DNA from 4 places in the Pantoea sp. X-Soil-ISGK-285 genome. Region 3 is predicted to be linked to each of the others. Evidence: predicted binding sites of a transcription regulator. Region 3 holds the regulator's gene; each other region holds the start of a gene.

Region 1 (3,161 bases), 570 kb from region 3:
TGCCAGACATGCTGCGGCACGCTGTCATCGAGGTAGATGCGGCAGACCCAGCCGGGATAGAGTTCAGGCGCCACTTCAACGTTTTTGATTAAGGTTTCACAGTAGCGCGGCTGATCGCCATAGAGGCAGAAAGCGATGACATTCTGGTGCGGATGAGTGAGATCGACAGGCTCCGGTTGCGGAGCGGGAAACGTGGCGCGCTGCCCCTGACTGAAACGCGCATCAGAGCGCATCAGCGAGGCCAGCCCATGACGCGCTACCTCGTCCTTTTTATCCAGCCAGCCACACACTTCGGTTAAGCCATCCAGCCAGGTTTCAGAGGCGGTAGCCTGCACAGCGGGCGGCGACTGATAAATCTTCTGGTAGATTTTGTACGATTTATTGTACTGACCCAGACGCAGCAGGCAGAGCGCGTAGTCGCTCAGCACCTGCATCTGATTGGGCATCGTGCGCAATACCTCTTCACAGCATTGAGCGGCCAGCGCATAGTCGCCCTGTTGCATGGCGGCACGGAAACGTTCGGCACTGCGTTCCAGCATGGCTTTGAGTGCGGCCGGATTAGCACCAGGGGCAGGACGTCGGACGGGAATCGTATTGCGCATAAAAACTCTCAGGTTTCACTGATGTTACGCGCCGTTAACTACCGGCAGCAGGTTTTGAGTCTGGACAAAAAACCTGCTGCCAGACGCGGTCGTTATAGTAAGCGACGCGCCGCTTCGACCACAATCTTCACTGCGTCACTTTCTGTCTGTTTCATGGTGACCGCATCCGGGATCTCTTTCTGAGTGCGGTTCACAATCACGCCCGCCACCATGCCGGCTCGCAGACCCTGGCTGGCGCACATGGTTAACAGTGTAGCGGATTCCATCTCATAGTTGAGAACGCCCATCTCCTGCCACTCTTTCATCGATCCCCTGAAGCGACTGACTACGCGGCCCGAGACGGTGTCGTAGCGCTCCTGACCCGGATAGAAGGTGTCAGAAGAGGCGGTGATGCCGATATGCGTTTTCGCGCCACAAGCTTCTGCGGCGGCAACCAGCGCGGTGGTGCAGGCGAAATCAGCCACTGCCGGGAACTCCATCGGCGCAAAATGCAGGCTGGCCCCGTCCAGGCGAACAGACGCAGTGGTCACCAGCACATCGCCGACATTGATATGCGGCTGGATAGCGCCCGTGGTACCGACACGCAGGAAGGTGCGCACGCCAAGCTGCGCCAGCTCTTCGACCGCAATCGAGGTAGACGGACCGCCAATGCCGGTTGAGCAGACCACGACCGGCTTACCATCAATTTTTGCCAGCCAGGAGGTAAATTCACGGTGTGAGGCGAGATGCGTGGCATCTTCCATCAGTCCGGCAATTTTCTTCACGCGCTCTGGATCGCCCGGCACAATCGCCAGGGTGGCGCCCTGCAGATCGGCTTTGGTCAGGCCAAGATGGAAAACGTCAGACTGTGTCATTTTCAGACTCCTGTTAAGGGAAGGTAGCGCGCCACTCTACGCCAGCACGCCCAAAAAATATGTGACAACATTCACTTAAGAAAATGAAAGTTACATTTCCCGAAAGATAAATTGTGACAGCAATCACACAATAGCATCTTCCGGGTGCGGATAGCTCTCGGTGGGGCTGTGTCAGGGTCTGCGCAATGTTAAAGAGAAGGATGATTTTATTCGCTGCTGATTCTGTGACCCGACACCTGGCGCATACGCTTTCCGGCCAGGCTATAGTTACGTGATTGCGCAAATGCTTGCACGGAGAGAATAATGAAACCCAGTGATAATATGGCACAAAAACCGGCGACGGGCGGCTTTGCCCCTGCCGTGCAGCCCACCGCCTCCACCACCATCATTACCGACAGTCCGGCGATTCACGCGGGAGAGACCTCAGTGCCCAGCCAGGGCGAAAACATGCCGGCATTCTTTGCAAAACCCCAGTCAGCGGAAGGCCCATGGCCTGTCGTGCTGGTCGTGCAGGAGATCTTTGGTGTGCATGAACACATCCGGGATATCTGCCGCCGTCTGGCGCTGGAAGGCTATCTGGCGATTGCGCCTGAGCTCTATTTCCGCGAGGGCGATCCCGCTGAGTATAACGATATCCCGACGCTGTTCAGCGAGCTGGTCAGCAAAGTGCCTGACAGCCAAGTGCTGGCCGATCTCGATCATGCCGCCAACTGGGCCGCACGCAACGGCGGCGATATTCGTCGCATGGGCATCACCGGTTTTTGCTGGGGTGGTCGCATCAGCTGGCTCTACGCCGCGCATAACCCGCAACTGCGCGCCGCCGTGGCGTGGTATGGACGACTGACCGGTGAGCGTACGCTGAAGCAGCAGAAACATCCTATTGATATTGCGGTCGACCTGAATGCGCCGGTATTAGGTTTGTATGGTGGCCAGGATGAGGGTATCCCGCTGGAGAGCGTCGAGCAGATGCGTCAGGCACTGCATGCCGCCAATGCAACCGCAGAGATCATCGTCTATCCCGAAGCGGGCCATGCCTTTAATGCTGACTATCGTGCAAGCTACCATGCTGAATCTGCCAATGATGGCTGGCAGCGGATGCTGGCCTGGTTCAGGCAGTATGGTGTTGCATCGCAGTAAATGAAAAAGGGGCGCGTCTGCGCCCCTGATTTTTTCGTCCACCAGACCCGATTCCCTACGCCGTTTCTCCACGCAATTTCTTCGCTGCCGTCACCATGTTCGCCAGCGCCTGACGCGTTTCCGTCCAGCCCCGTGTTTTCAAACCGCAGTCCGGGTTCACCCACAGACGCGCTTCCGGAATGCGTTTCGCCGCCTTTAGCAACAGTGCTTCTATCCACTCCACGCTGGGGACATTAGGCGAATGGATGTCGTAGACGCCGGGACCGATTTCATTCGGGTAGTCGAAGTTCTCAAACGCCTCCAGCAGGTCCATGTCAGATCGCGAGGTTTCGATGGTGATCACATCGGCATCCAGCGCCGCGATAGCGTCCATAATGTCGTTAAATTCGCAGTAACACATATGGGTGTGAATCTGGGTTTCATCCCGCGCCACCGCCGCATTCAGTCGGAAGGCCTCCACCGCCCAGTTCAGGTAGGCGGCCCATTCAGACTGGTGCAGTGGCAGACCTTCACGCAGCGCAGGCTCATCAATCTGGATAATCCCGATGCCCGCCTTCTCCAGGTCTTC
Region 2 (3,161 bases), 1.9 Mb from region 3:
TGGATCCATTTGCTGTTTCACCTGGCTCGCCTGTTTCTGGACAGCGCGATTCCCAGCACGCTGCCTGGCGCCATTGGCGGATCAAACTTCTCGATTTACGTCATCCTGGAATCGATTCTGTTTGTCATCGGTCTGACATTTACTATCCTGGCCATGGTGAATGAACGGATGCAGTCAGTCTTAGAGCATGCCTCGATGCACGATCCTCTGACCAGCGTCTGGAATCGTCGGGCTTTATTTAATGAAGCAGAGAAGATTGTGGCGCGATGCCGCCGTCAGAACCGACCTTTTAGCGCGATACTGTTCGATCTGGATCATTTTAAGAGCATTAATGATCGGTATGGCCATCAACAGGGCGACCAGATATTGATTCACTTTTGCGACATTGTCAGAGGGCTGATACCGGCTGAGGGGCGTTTTGCACGACTGGGCGGAGAGGAGTTTGCGGCGATAATTCCGGCGGCGGCAACAGAGGCAGAGGCCTGGTGCGAGACGATTCGGCGGGAGGTCTGTGCGTCACAACCCAATTCAATTGCCTATTCGGTAAGCATTGGGTTTGCCACGGTCACACATCAGCAGCAGGGTTTTGACGATTTACTCGCACTGGCGGATAAAGCGCTCTATCACGCCAAGGCCAGCGGCCGGAACCGCATCGCGCAGCATCCGGTCACTGCTGGCATCAGTTAATGGTGAGAATTGTGTGACCGGCGACAACGTTTGTCATAGTGACGATGCCAGTAATAACGATCTTCAACCTTTTCACGACCACTCAGACCCGCCCCGACCAGCCACATCATTGCACCAACAAAGATGCCGAGGATTGCGCCCTGCGCCAGCGCATCTGGCAGATCAAGCGAGGGAAGCTGGTTCATAATTGAGAAACCCACGCCCAGCACCATTGTGACTAATCCCAGTACCATCAAGCTGTTACCCGCTACGCGGCAGTGTTGATGTTTCATGCTGCACCTCCATCCATATGAGTCAATAACCGCACACAATGTTAAGTGCCATAAGCTTAGGCAATGGGTGAAGATAACGTTGCGGACTGGATCACACATCAGCCATAAATAATTAACTGGCCCTGATTGCAGCCTGTTGATTTCGATAGAAAATGATTAATCACCGTCATGAACCATTTCGATGCTTGTACTTTGTCATCTCGCCCGTGGCGAAGTAAACTAACGCCCTTTCGCGATAACAGCAGGATAATCATTGTGAGCAGCATTAAACTGATTGTGGGCCTTGCCAATCCAGGCGCTGAATATGCCGCCACGCGCCACAATGCGGGTGCCTGGTATCTGGATTTACTGGCTGAGCGCCACAATCAGTCACTGAAAGAGGAAGGCAAATTCTATGGCTATACCGCGCGCCTGGCGATAGCCGGAGAGGATGTGCGCCTGCTGGTGCCGACCACCTTTATGAACCTGAGCGGGAAAGCCGTGGCGGCGATGGCGACCTTTTATCGCATCGCGCCAGAAGAGATCCTGGTGGCGCATGATGAACTCGATCTGCCACCCGGCGTGGCGAAGTTCAAGCAGGGCGGCGGGCATGGCGGCCATAACGGGCTGAAAGATATCATCAGCAAACTGGGCAACAACAACAATTTCCATCGGCTGCGCATCGGTATCGGGCATCCCGGCGATCGCAACAAGGTGACCGGATTTGTGCTGGGCAAGCCGCCCGCCAGTGAGCAGAAGCTGATTGATGATGCCATTGATGAGGCGGCGCGCTGCACCGAACTGTGGCTGAAAGAGGATCGTATCAAGGCGATGAACCGGCTGCACGCCTTCAAGCCTGCTTAAACGCCCGAATCGTCGTGATTCCGTGTATAATGCGCGAAATTTTTCAATTCGTCTCCGACAGTCCGCCTTCTGGCGCACTGTCCATCCAGTTATAAAGGGTATCAAACCATGGGATTCAAATGCGGTATCGTGGGCCTGCCGAACGTCGGTAAATCCACTCTGTTTAACGCGCTGACTAAAGCGGGCATCGAAGCGGCTAACTTCCCCTTCTGCACCATTGAGCCAAACACGGGCGTGGTGCCGATGCCTGACCTGCGTCTCGACCAGCTTTCTGAGATTGTTAAGCCGCAGCGCGTGGTGCCGACTACCATGGAATTCGTCGATATCGCCGGTCTGGTAAAAGGCGCGTCAAAAGGTGAAGGTCTGGGCAACCAGTTCCTGACCAACATCCGTGAAACCGAAGCGATCGGCCACGTGGTGCGCTGCTTTGAAAACGACAACATCATCCACGTGGCGGGCAAAGTTAACCCGGCTGAAGATATTGATGTGATCAACACCGAGCTGGCGCTGTCCGATCTTGAAACCTGTGAACGTGCGATTCAGCGCGTGCAGAAGAAAGCCAAAGGCGGCGACAAAGATGCTAAGGCTGAGCTGGCTGCGCTGGAGAAGTGTCTGCCGCATCTTTCTGAAGCGGGCATGCTGCGTTCACTGAATCTGGATGAGGACGACAAAGCGGCAATCCGCTATCTGAGCTTCCTGACTCTGAAACCTACCATGTACATAGCTAACGTCAATGAAGATGGTTTCGAGAACAACCCGTACCTGGATCAGGTGCGCGCTATCGCCGAAGCGGAAGGTTCAGTCGTGGTGCCAGTGTGCGCCGCCGTTGAGTCGGACATTGCTGAGCTGGAAGATGAAGACCGTGACGAGTTCATGGCAGAGCTGGGACTGGAAGAGCCAGGCCTGAACCGCGTTATCCGCGCCGGTTACTCCCTGCTGAACCTGCAGACCTACTTCACCGCTGGCGTAAAAGAAGTACGTGCCTGGACCATCCCGGTTGGCGCGACAGCTCCGCAGGCAGCCGGTAAAATCCACACTGACTTCGAGAAAGGCTTTATCCGCGCCCAGACCATCGCGTTTGAAGATTTCATCGCTTATAAAGGCGAGCAAGGTGCTAAAGAAGCCGGCAAGATGCGTTCAGAAGGTAAAGAGTACATCGTGAAAGATGGCGATGTGATGAACTTCCTGTTCAACGTCTGATTAAAAATTGTTGTCTCATGGGGTTTTACTGAATCTCATGACCATCACAGAAAACAATTAAATCCACGCATTTGCGTGGATTTTTCATTTCAACGCCGTCTCAATAGTCTCTGTCAGCACATTTCAACAATGCCGCAATCATTACCTTAAAAAGGTTTA
Region 3 (3,161 bases):
AATAGAGTAAGAGGCCAAAAGGGCCTTTCCAGACTAATGCCAATGCCAATGCCAATGCCAATGCCAATGCCAATGCCAATGCCAATGCCAATGCAGGATGAATCTGACAGCAGCGAAAAAGCTTAACACGCAGGGAACCGGGTCAGAAGAGGAAAGCGTCCCGCGCCAGGGACGGCGCGGGCCGAGCGGCCAGGGATTGGCTTAAGCGACTTTCCGATCTGACCCGGTTCCCAGCGCAGGCACAGTCTGACAGCGGACCGACACAAACCGCTCTGACCCTGTTCAATACGCAGGCACAGTATCAAAGCGGATTCCCGGCCCAGGCACAGTCCTAAAGCAACCTGCATCAGATACTGGAAGTGAAGTTAGCAGGTCTGCAATAACCCCTGCGGCTACTACAGCTCAATCACTTCATAGCTATGCGTAATGTTGACGCCTTTACCCAGCATGATGGCCACAGAGCAATATTTTTCAGCAGAAAGATCCACAGCGCGTGAGACCGCTTTATCCTGGAGGGCTTTGCCACTCACGATAAAATGCAGGTTGATGTGCGTAAAGATTCGCGGCGCCTCTTCACGACGTTCTGAGGTCAGTTTTACTTCACAATCAGCCACATCGTTTCGGCCTTTTTGCAGAATTGATACCACGTCAATCGCGCTGCATCCGCCCGCCGCCATCAGCACCATCTCCATTGGGCTGGGCGCTTTATCACCCGAATTTCCATCCATCAGTATCTGATGGCCGGATGAGGATTCTCCGAGGAATGTCAGCCCTTCTACCCATTTCACTCTTGCCTGCATGATTTTTGCTCCGGAATACGCTGTTTTGTCGCCAGAGTACGCTTTCGCCTGGTAAACAGCAATCCAGAGAAATCCGCCCGTAGCTGAAGCGAGACAACAGAAGACAGTCGGCAAAAGCTGTGCTACAAACAGTGCTGAAAATATTTTTCGTCACCCGATGACGAAGCCGGGAAGGATGATGCGCACTGCGCCTGATGCGGCCCGAATAATTTCCTGAAATGGAAACGCTTGAAGCTTTCACCGCCTGACAGGGAAAACTGCCCCCTGTATTTTGGGCACGATTACAACAGAGGATAATAGCGAATGGTTCTCGGCAAACCGCAAACAGACCCTACACTCGAATGGTTCCTGTCCCATTGCCATATTCACAAGTATCCATCCAAAAGTACGCTGATTCACCAAGGTGAAAAAGCAGAAACGCTTTACTACATCGTGAAAGGTTCCGTTGCGGTTCTGATTAAAGATGAAGAAGGCAAAGAGATGATTCTTTCCTACCTGAATCAGGGCGATTTTATTGGTGAACTTGGCCTGTTCGAAGAAGGCCAGGAGCGCAGCGCCTGGGTACGTGCGAAAAGCGCGTGCGAAGTGGCGGAAATTTCTTACAAGAAATTCCGTCAGCTGATCCAGGTTAACCCTGACATCCTGATGCGACTCTCATCGCAGATGGCGCGTCGCCTGCAGGTGACGTCTGAAAAAGTGGGTAACCTCGCTTTCCTCGACGTAACCGGACGCATTGCACAGACCCTGCTCAACCTGGCGAAGCAGCCAGATGCCATGACGCATCCCGACGGCATGCAAATTAAAATCACTCGTCAGGAAATTGGCCAGATTGTTGGTTGTTCACGTGAAACCGTGGGCCGTATTTTGAAGATGCTGGAAGATCAGAACCTGATCTCCGCACACGGCAAAACCATCGTCGTTTACGGCACCCGCTAATTCCTGTCACCCACGGCGTGATGGCAACATCACGCCGTTATTGTTTGTGTTGGGCCGATGTGGCGTCGAATTATTTACCATCCTGAAGTTAACTACGCCTTGCGGCAAACGCTGGTGCTCTGTCTGCCGGTGGCGCTGGGCTGGCTGGCTGGCGACCTGCAAAAAGGTCTGCTGTTCTCATTAGTGCCCGCCTGCTGCAACATCGCCGGTCTGGATACCCCGCATAAACGCTTCTTCAAACGCCTGATTGTTGGCGGCAGCCTGTTTGCCCTCGGCAGCTTTCTGATGCAGTGGCTCACCCTGCATGCTATTCCGCTGCCGCTGATCCTGTTTGCTATGCCCTTATTGCTCGGCGTTACCGGGGAGATCAGCCCGCTGCATGGCCGTCTGCTGCCCGGCACCCTGATTGCCGCCATCTTTACCCTGAGCCTGATTGGCCGCATGCCAATCTATGTTCCCCCGCTGCTCTATATCGGCGGCACGCTATGGTACGGGCTCTTTAACTGGTTCTGGTTCTGGCTGTGGAAAGAGCAGCCGATGCGCGAAAGCCTGAGCCTGATCTACCGCGAGCTGGCTAACTACTGCGACGCAAAATATACCCTGCTGACGCAGCTGACCGATCCGGAAAAGGCGCTGCCGCCGCTGCTGGCTCGTCAGCAGAAAGTGGTCGATCTGATTAACACCTGTTATCAGCAGATGCATATGCTGTCGGCAAGCCGCGATCACAGCCATAAACGGCTGACGCGCGCCTTTCAGGTGGCGCTGGATCTGCAGGAACATATCTCGGTCAGCCTGCATCGGCCGGAAGAGGTGCAGAAGCTGGTCGAACAGAGCCACGCCGAAGCGGTGATCCGCTGGAATGCCAAAACCATCTCGGCCCGGTTGCGGGTGCTGGCGGATAACATTCTCTATCACCAGCTACCCGATCGCTTTGCGATGGATAAACAGCTCGGCGCGCTGGAGAAAATCGCCCATCAGCATCCCGACAATCCGGTGGGTAACTTCTGCCTTTACCACTTCAACCGCATCGCGCGGGTTCTGCGCACCCAGAAACCCCTTTATCAGCGCGATCTGATGGCTGACCGCCAGCGCCGTCTGCCGCTGTTACCGGCGCTGCGCAGTTATCTCTCGTTCCGCTCATCGGCCCTGCGCACTGCCGGCCGCTTTGCGGTGATGCTGATGCTGGGCAGCGCGCTGGCTCTGTTCTTCAACATCCCCAAACCCTACTGGATCCTGATGACCATCATGTTCGTCAGCCAGAACGGCTACAGCGCTACCCGTGTCCGCATTCAGCACCGGGCGCTGGGCACTTTTGCCGGTCTGGTGATCGCGGCTGCCACGCTGCGCATGGCGGTGCCAGAGTCGCTGGTACTGCTGATCATGCTGGCGATTACCTTTATCAGCTATCGCTTTACCCGCCAGTTC
Region 4 (3,161 bases), 1.4 Mb from region 3:
TGCCTGCAGTGCCTGTCCGTCAGAGTATTCATTCGCCAGCACTGAAACATAAGCTTCCAGCGCGTGGGTCACGGCATCCAGACCGCCGAAGGCGCAGAGTGAACGCGGCATATCCATCACCAGGTTGGCATCGACAATCGCCATATCAGGCGTCAGTGCGTAGTCAGCGAGCGGATATTTCTGACCCGTCGCATCATCGGTCACTACAGCAAACGGCGTGACTTCAGAACCGGTACCGGATGTGGTGGTGATGGCAATCATGCGCGCTTTGACACCCATTTTCGGGAACTTGTAGATACGTTTACGGATATCCATGAAACGTAACGCCAGCTCCTCGAAGTGAGTTTCCGGATGTTCGTACATCACCCACATGATTTTCGCGGCATCCATCGGTGAGCCACCGCCCAGCGCGATGATGACATCCGGTTTGAAGCTGTTCATCTGCTCAGCACCTTTACGCACGATGCTCAGCGTCGGGTCAGCTTCAACTTCGAAGAACACTTCCGTTTCAATGCCGTGTGATTTCAGTACGCGGGTCACCTGGTCGGCATAGCCGTTATTGAACAGGAAGCGGTCAGTGACGATAAAGGCACGTTTCGCGCCATCCGTTGCCACTTCTTCCAGCGCAATTGGCAGTGAACCCCGACGGAAGTAGATGGATTTTGGAAGTTTATGCCACAACATATTCTCAGCTCGCTTGGCGACAGTTTTGGTATTGATCAGATGTTTTGGACCGACGTTCTCTGAAATAGAGTTTCCGCCCCACGAACCACAACCCAGCGTCAGAGACGGCGCCAGTTTAAAGTTGTAGAGGTCGCCGATACCACCCTGCGAGGCGGGGGTGTTGATCAGAATACGCGCGGTTTTCATTTTGTCGCCGAAGTAGTGAACGCGTTCGGTCTGATTGTCCTGATCGGTATAGAGACAGGAGGTGTGGCCGATACCGCCCATGGCGACCAGTTTTTCTGCTTTCGCGACCGCATCCTGGAAATCTTTCGCCCGATACATCGCAAGGGTTGGTGAGAGTTTTTCATGAGCGAACGGCTCAGACTCATCCACCAGCTTCACTTCGCCAATCAGAATCTTAGTGCTCGGTGGCACGCTGATACCGGCCATCTCCGCAATTTTGAACGCTGGCTGGCCTACGATAGCCGCATTCAGGCCGCCGTTTTTCAGAATGATATTCTGCACCGCACTCAGTTCGGCACCCTGCAGCATATAACCGCCGTGGCTGGCGAAACGTTCACGCACCGCGTCATAGACTGAATCGACCACAATCACCGATTGTTCAGAGGCGCAGATAACCCCGTTATCAAAGGTTTTCGACATCAGAATCGACGCAACCGCACGTTTCAGATCGGCGGTTTCATCAATCACGACCGGCGTATTACCCGCACCGACACCAATCGCAGGTTTACCGGAGCTGTAGGCCGCTTTCACCATGCCCGGACCGCCAGTGGCGAGAATCAGGTTGATGTCAGGGTGGTGCATCAGTTGATTTGACAGCTCAACGGAAGGTGCGTCGATCCAGCCGATAATATCTTTTGGCGCACCGGCAGCCACCGCCGCCTGCAGCACGATATCTGCCGCTCTGTTGGTCGCATCTTTGGCGCGTGGGTGAGGAGAGAAGATGATGCCGTTACGGGTTTTAAGGCTGATTAATGCTTTGAAGATGGCGGTTGAAGTGGGGTTGGTCGTCGGGACGATACCGCAAATCAGGCCAATAGGTTCGGCGATGGTAATGGTGCCGAAAGTATCATCCGTGGCTAACACACCACAGGTTTTTTCATCTTTATAAGCGTTGTAGATATATTCTGAAGCAAAATGGTTTTTGATCACTTTGTCTTCGACGATGCCCATACCGGATTCGGCAACGGCCATCTTGGCAAGCGGGATTCGGGCGTCTGCGGCGGCGAGGGCGGCGGCACGGAAGATAGCGTCGACCTGTTGTTGAGAAAAGTTGGCATATTCACGCTGGGCTTTTTTTACACGTTCAACCAGTGCATTAAGTTCGGCGACATTGGTTACGGCCATGGTGTTCTCCTGAAGGAAGTTAAACTTTTTTAGTAAACAATCCTGCGCCCTGAGTATAGTCACGTTGCCATAAGGCGCTGGACTGGATTAGAACGCCCGGATTTTCAACTGTTTACTGAACTAGTCTTCTGTTGCAGTCAGTGAGATTTTCTTCGCTGCCGCTAATACTTCCGTTGCGAAAAGATTACCTGGTTTGGGGTAGGGCAATTTTGATGCAGATCAATTTAACCGCAAGCTGACACCTTTCAGCTCCCCTTTACGCCCTTTGTTTATCAAATTGGTTACCTCTTCACGTCACCAGCCTGGTAGCGGCTAAATCCAGTCACTTTTTAATCTCTGGGGTAAAGCGCTGGATGCTCCGTCATTCAACAGTATAAATAGCTGAGTCAGCATCTGGCGTCCGTGCCTGTTTTCACATACATTAGGCGCGTTTTCCCCCCCTGTGGTACGGAGTAAAGTCGTGAACCCTGCGCTGTTAGATTTATCAGGCTATATAAAATTTTTTGTCGGGCTCTTTGCGCTGGTCAATCCGGTGGGAATTATTCCGGTCTTCATCAGCATGACCCGTTATCAGGGGGTGGCTGAGCGTAACAAAACCAACCTCACTGCCAATCTGGCGGTTGCTATTATTCTCTGGACGTCACTGTTCCTTGGGGATGCGATTCTGCATGTGTTTGGCATCTCGATTGACTCCTTCCGCATCGCGGGTGGGATCCTGGTCGTCACCATTGCGATGTCGATGATCAGCGGCAAGCTGGGCGAAGATAAGCAGAATAAGCAGGAGAAGTCAGAAACGGCGATTCGTGAAAGTGTGGGGGTTGTGCCGCTGGCGTTGCCGCTGATGGCGGGGCCGGGTGCTATCAGCTCGACCATTGTCTGGAGCACCCGCTACCACAGCTGGATAAATCTGCTGGGGTTCACCCTGGCGATTGCCATTTTTGCATTCTGCTGCTGGTTACTCTTTCGGGCCGCGCCGTTAATGGTGCGTATTCTTGGCCAGACCGGTATCAACGTCATTACGCGTATTATGGGTCTGTTACTGATGGCACTGGGCATCGAATTTGTTGTCACCGGCATGAAGTCCATTTTTCCCGGCTTACTCAATTAAACGCTCACTTATTTCAGAG

The links. The regulator CRP, encoded in region 3, controls carbon source genes, mostly activating them, when cyclic AMP is high. The targets are predictions, from matches to a motif close to ATGTGANNNNNNTCACAT.
Region 1: udp (uridine phosphorylase) is a predicted target of CRP. The motif match lies at 1,516-1,533, and genes of this name have one in related genera.
Region 2: pth (aminoacyl-tRNA hydrolase) is a predicted target of CRP. The motif match lies at 1,039-1,056, and genes of this name have one in related genera.
Region 4: adhE (bifunctional acetaldehyde-CoA/alcohol dehydrogenase) is a predicted target of CRP. The motif match lies at 2,242-2,259, and genes of this name have one in related genera.

Annotation. Positions count from the first base shown of each region.
Region 1 is NZ_AP035938.1:211,355-214,515, reverse strand. Features, by position in the region: gene AC6I8B_RS00945 (tetratricopeptide repeat protein) at 1-602, opposite strand, end outside; gene udp (uridine phosphorylase) at 695-1,456, opposite strand; gene AC6I8B_RS00935 (dienelactone hydrolase family protein) at 1,760-2,593, shown strand; gene metE (5-methyltetrahydropteroyltriglutamate--homocysteine S-methyltransferase) at 2,649-3,161, opposite strand, start outside.
Region 2 is NZ_AP035938.1:1,767,050-1,770,210, reverse strand. Features, by position in the region: gene AC6I8B_RS08460 (GGDEF domain-containing protein) at 1-687, shown strand, start outside; gene ychH (stress-induced protein YchH) at 684-959, opposite strand; gene pth (aminoacyl-tRNA hydrolase) at 1,215-1,802, shown strand; gene ychF (redox-regulated ATPase YchF) at 1,911-3,002, shown strand.
Region 3 is NZ_AP035938.1:3,714,174-3,717,334, forward strand. Features, by position in the region: gene AC6I8B_RS17590 (phosphoribulokinase) at 1-10, shown strand, start outside; gene AC6I8B_RS17595 (OsmC family protein) at 396-800, opposite strand; gene crp (cAMP-activated global transcriptional regulator CRP) at 1,104-1,736, shown strand; gene AC6I8B_RS17605 (YccS/YhfK family putative transporter) at 1,794-3,161, shown strand, end outside.
Region 4 is NZ_AP035938.1:2,273,939-2,277,099, reverse strand. Features, by position in the region: gene adhE (bifunctional acetaldehyde-CoA/alcohol dehydrogenase) at 1-2,034, opposite strand, end outside; gene AC6I8B_RS10880 (YchE family NAAT transporter) at 2,495-3,142, shown strand.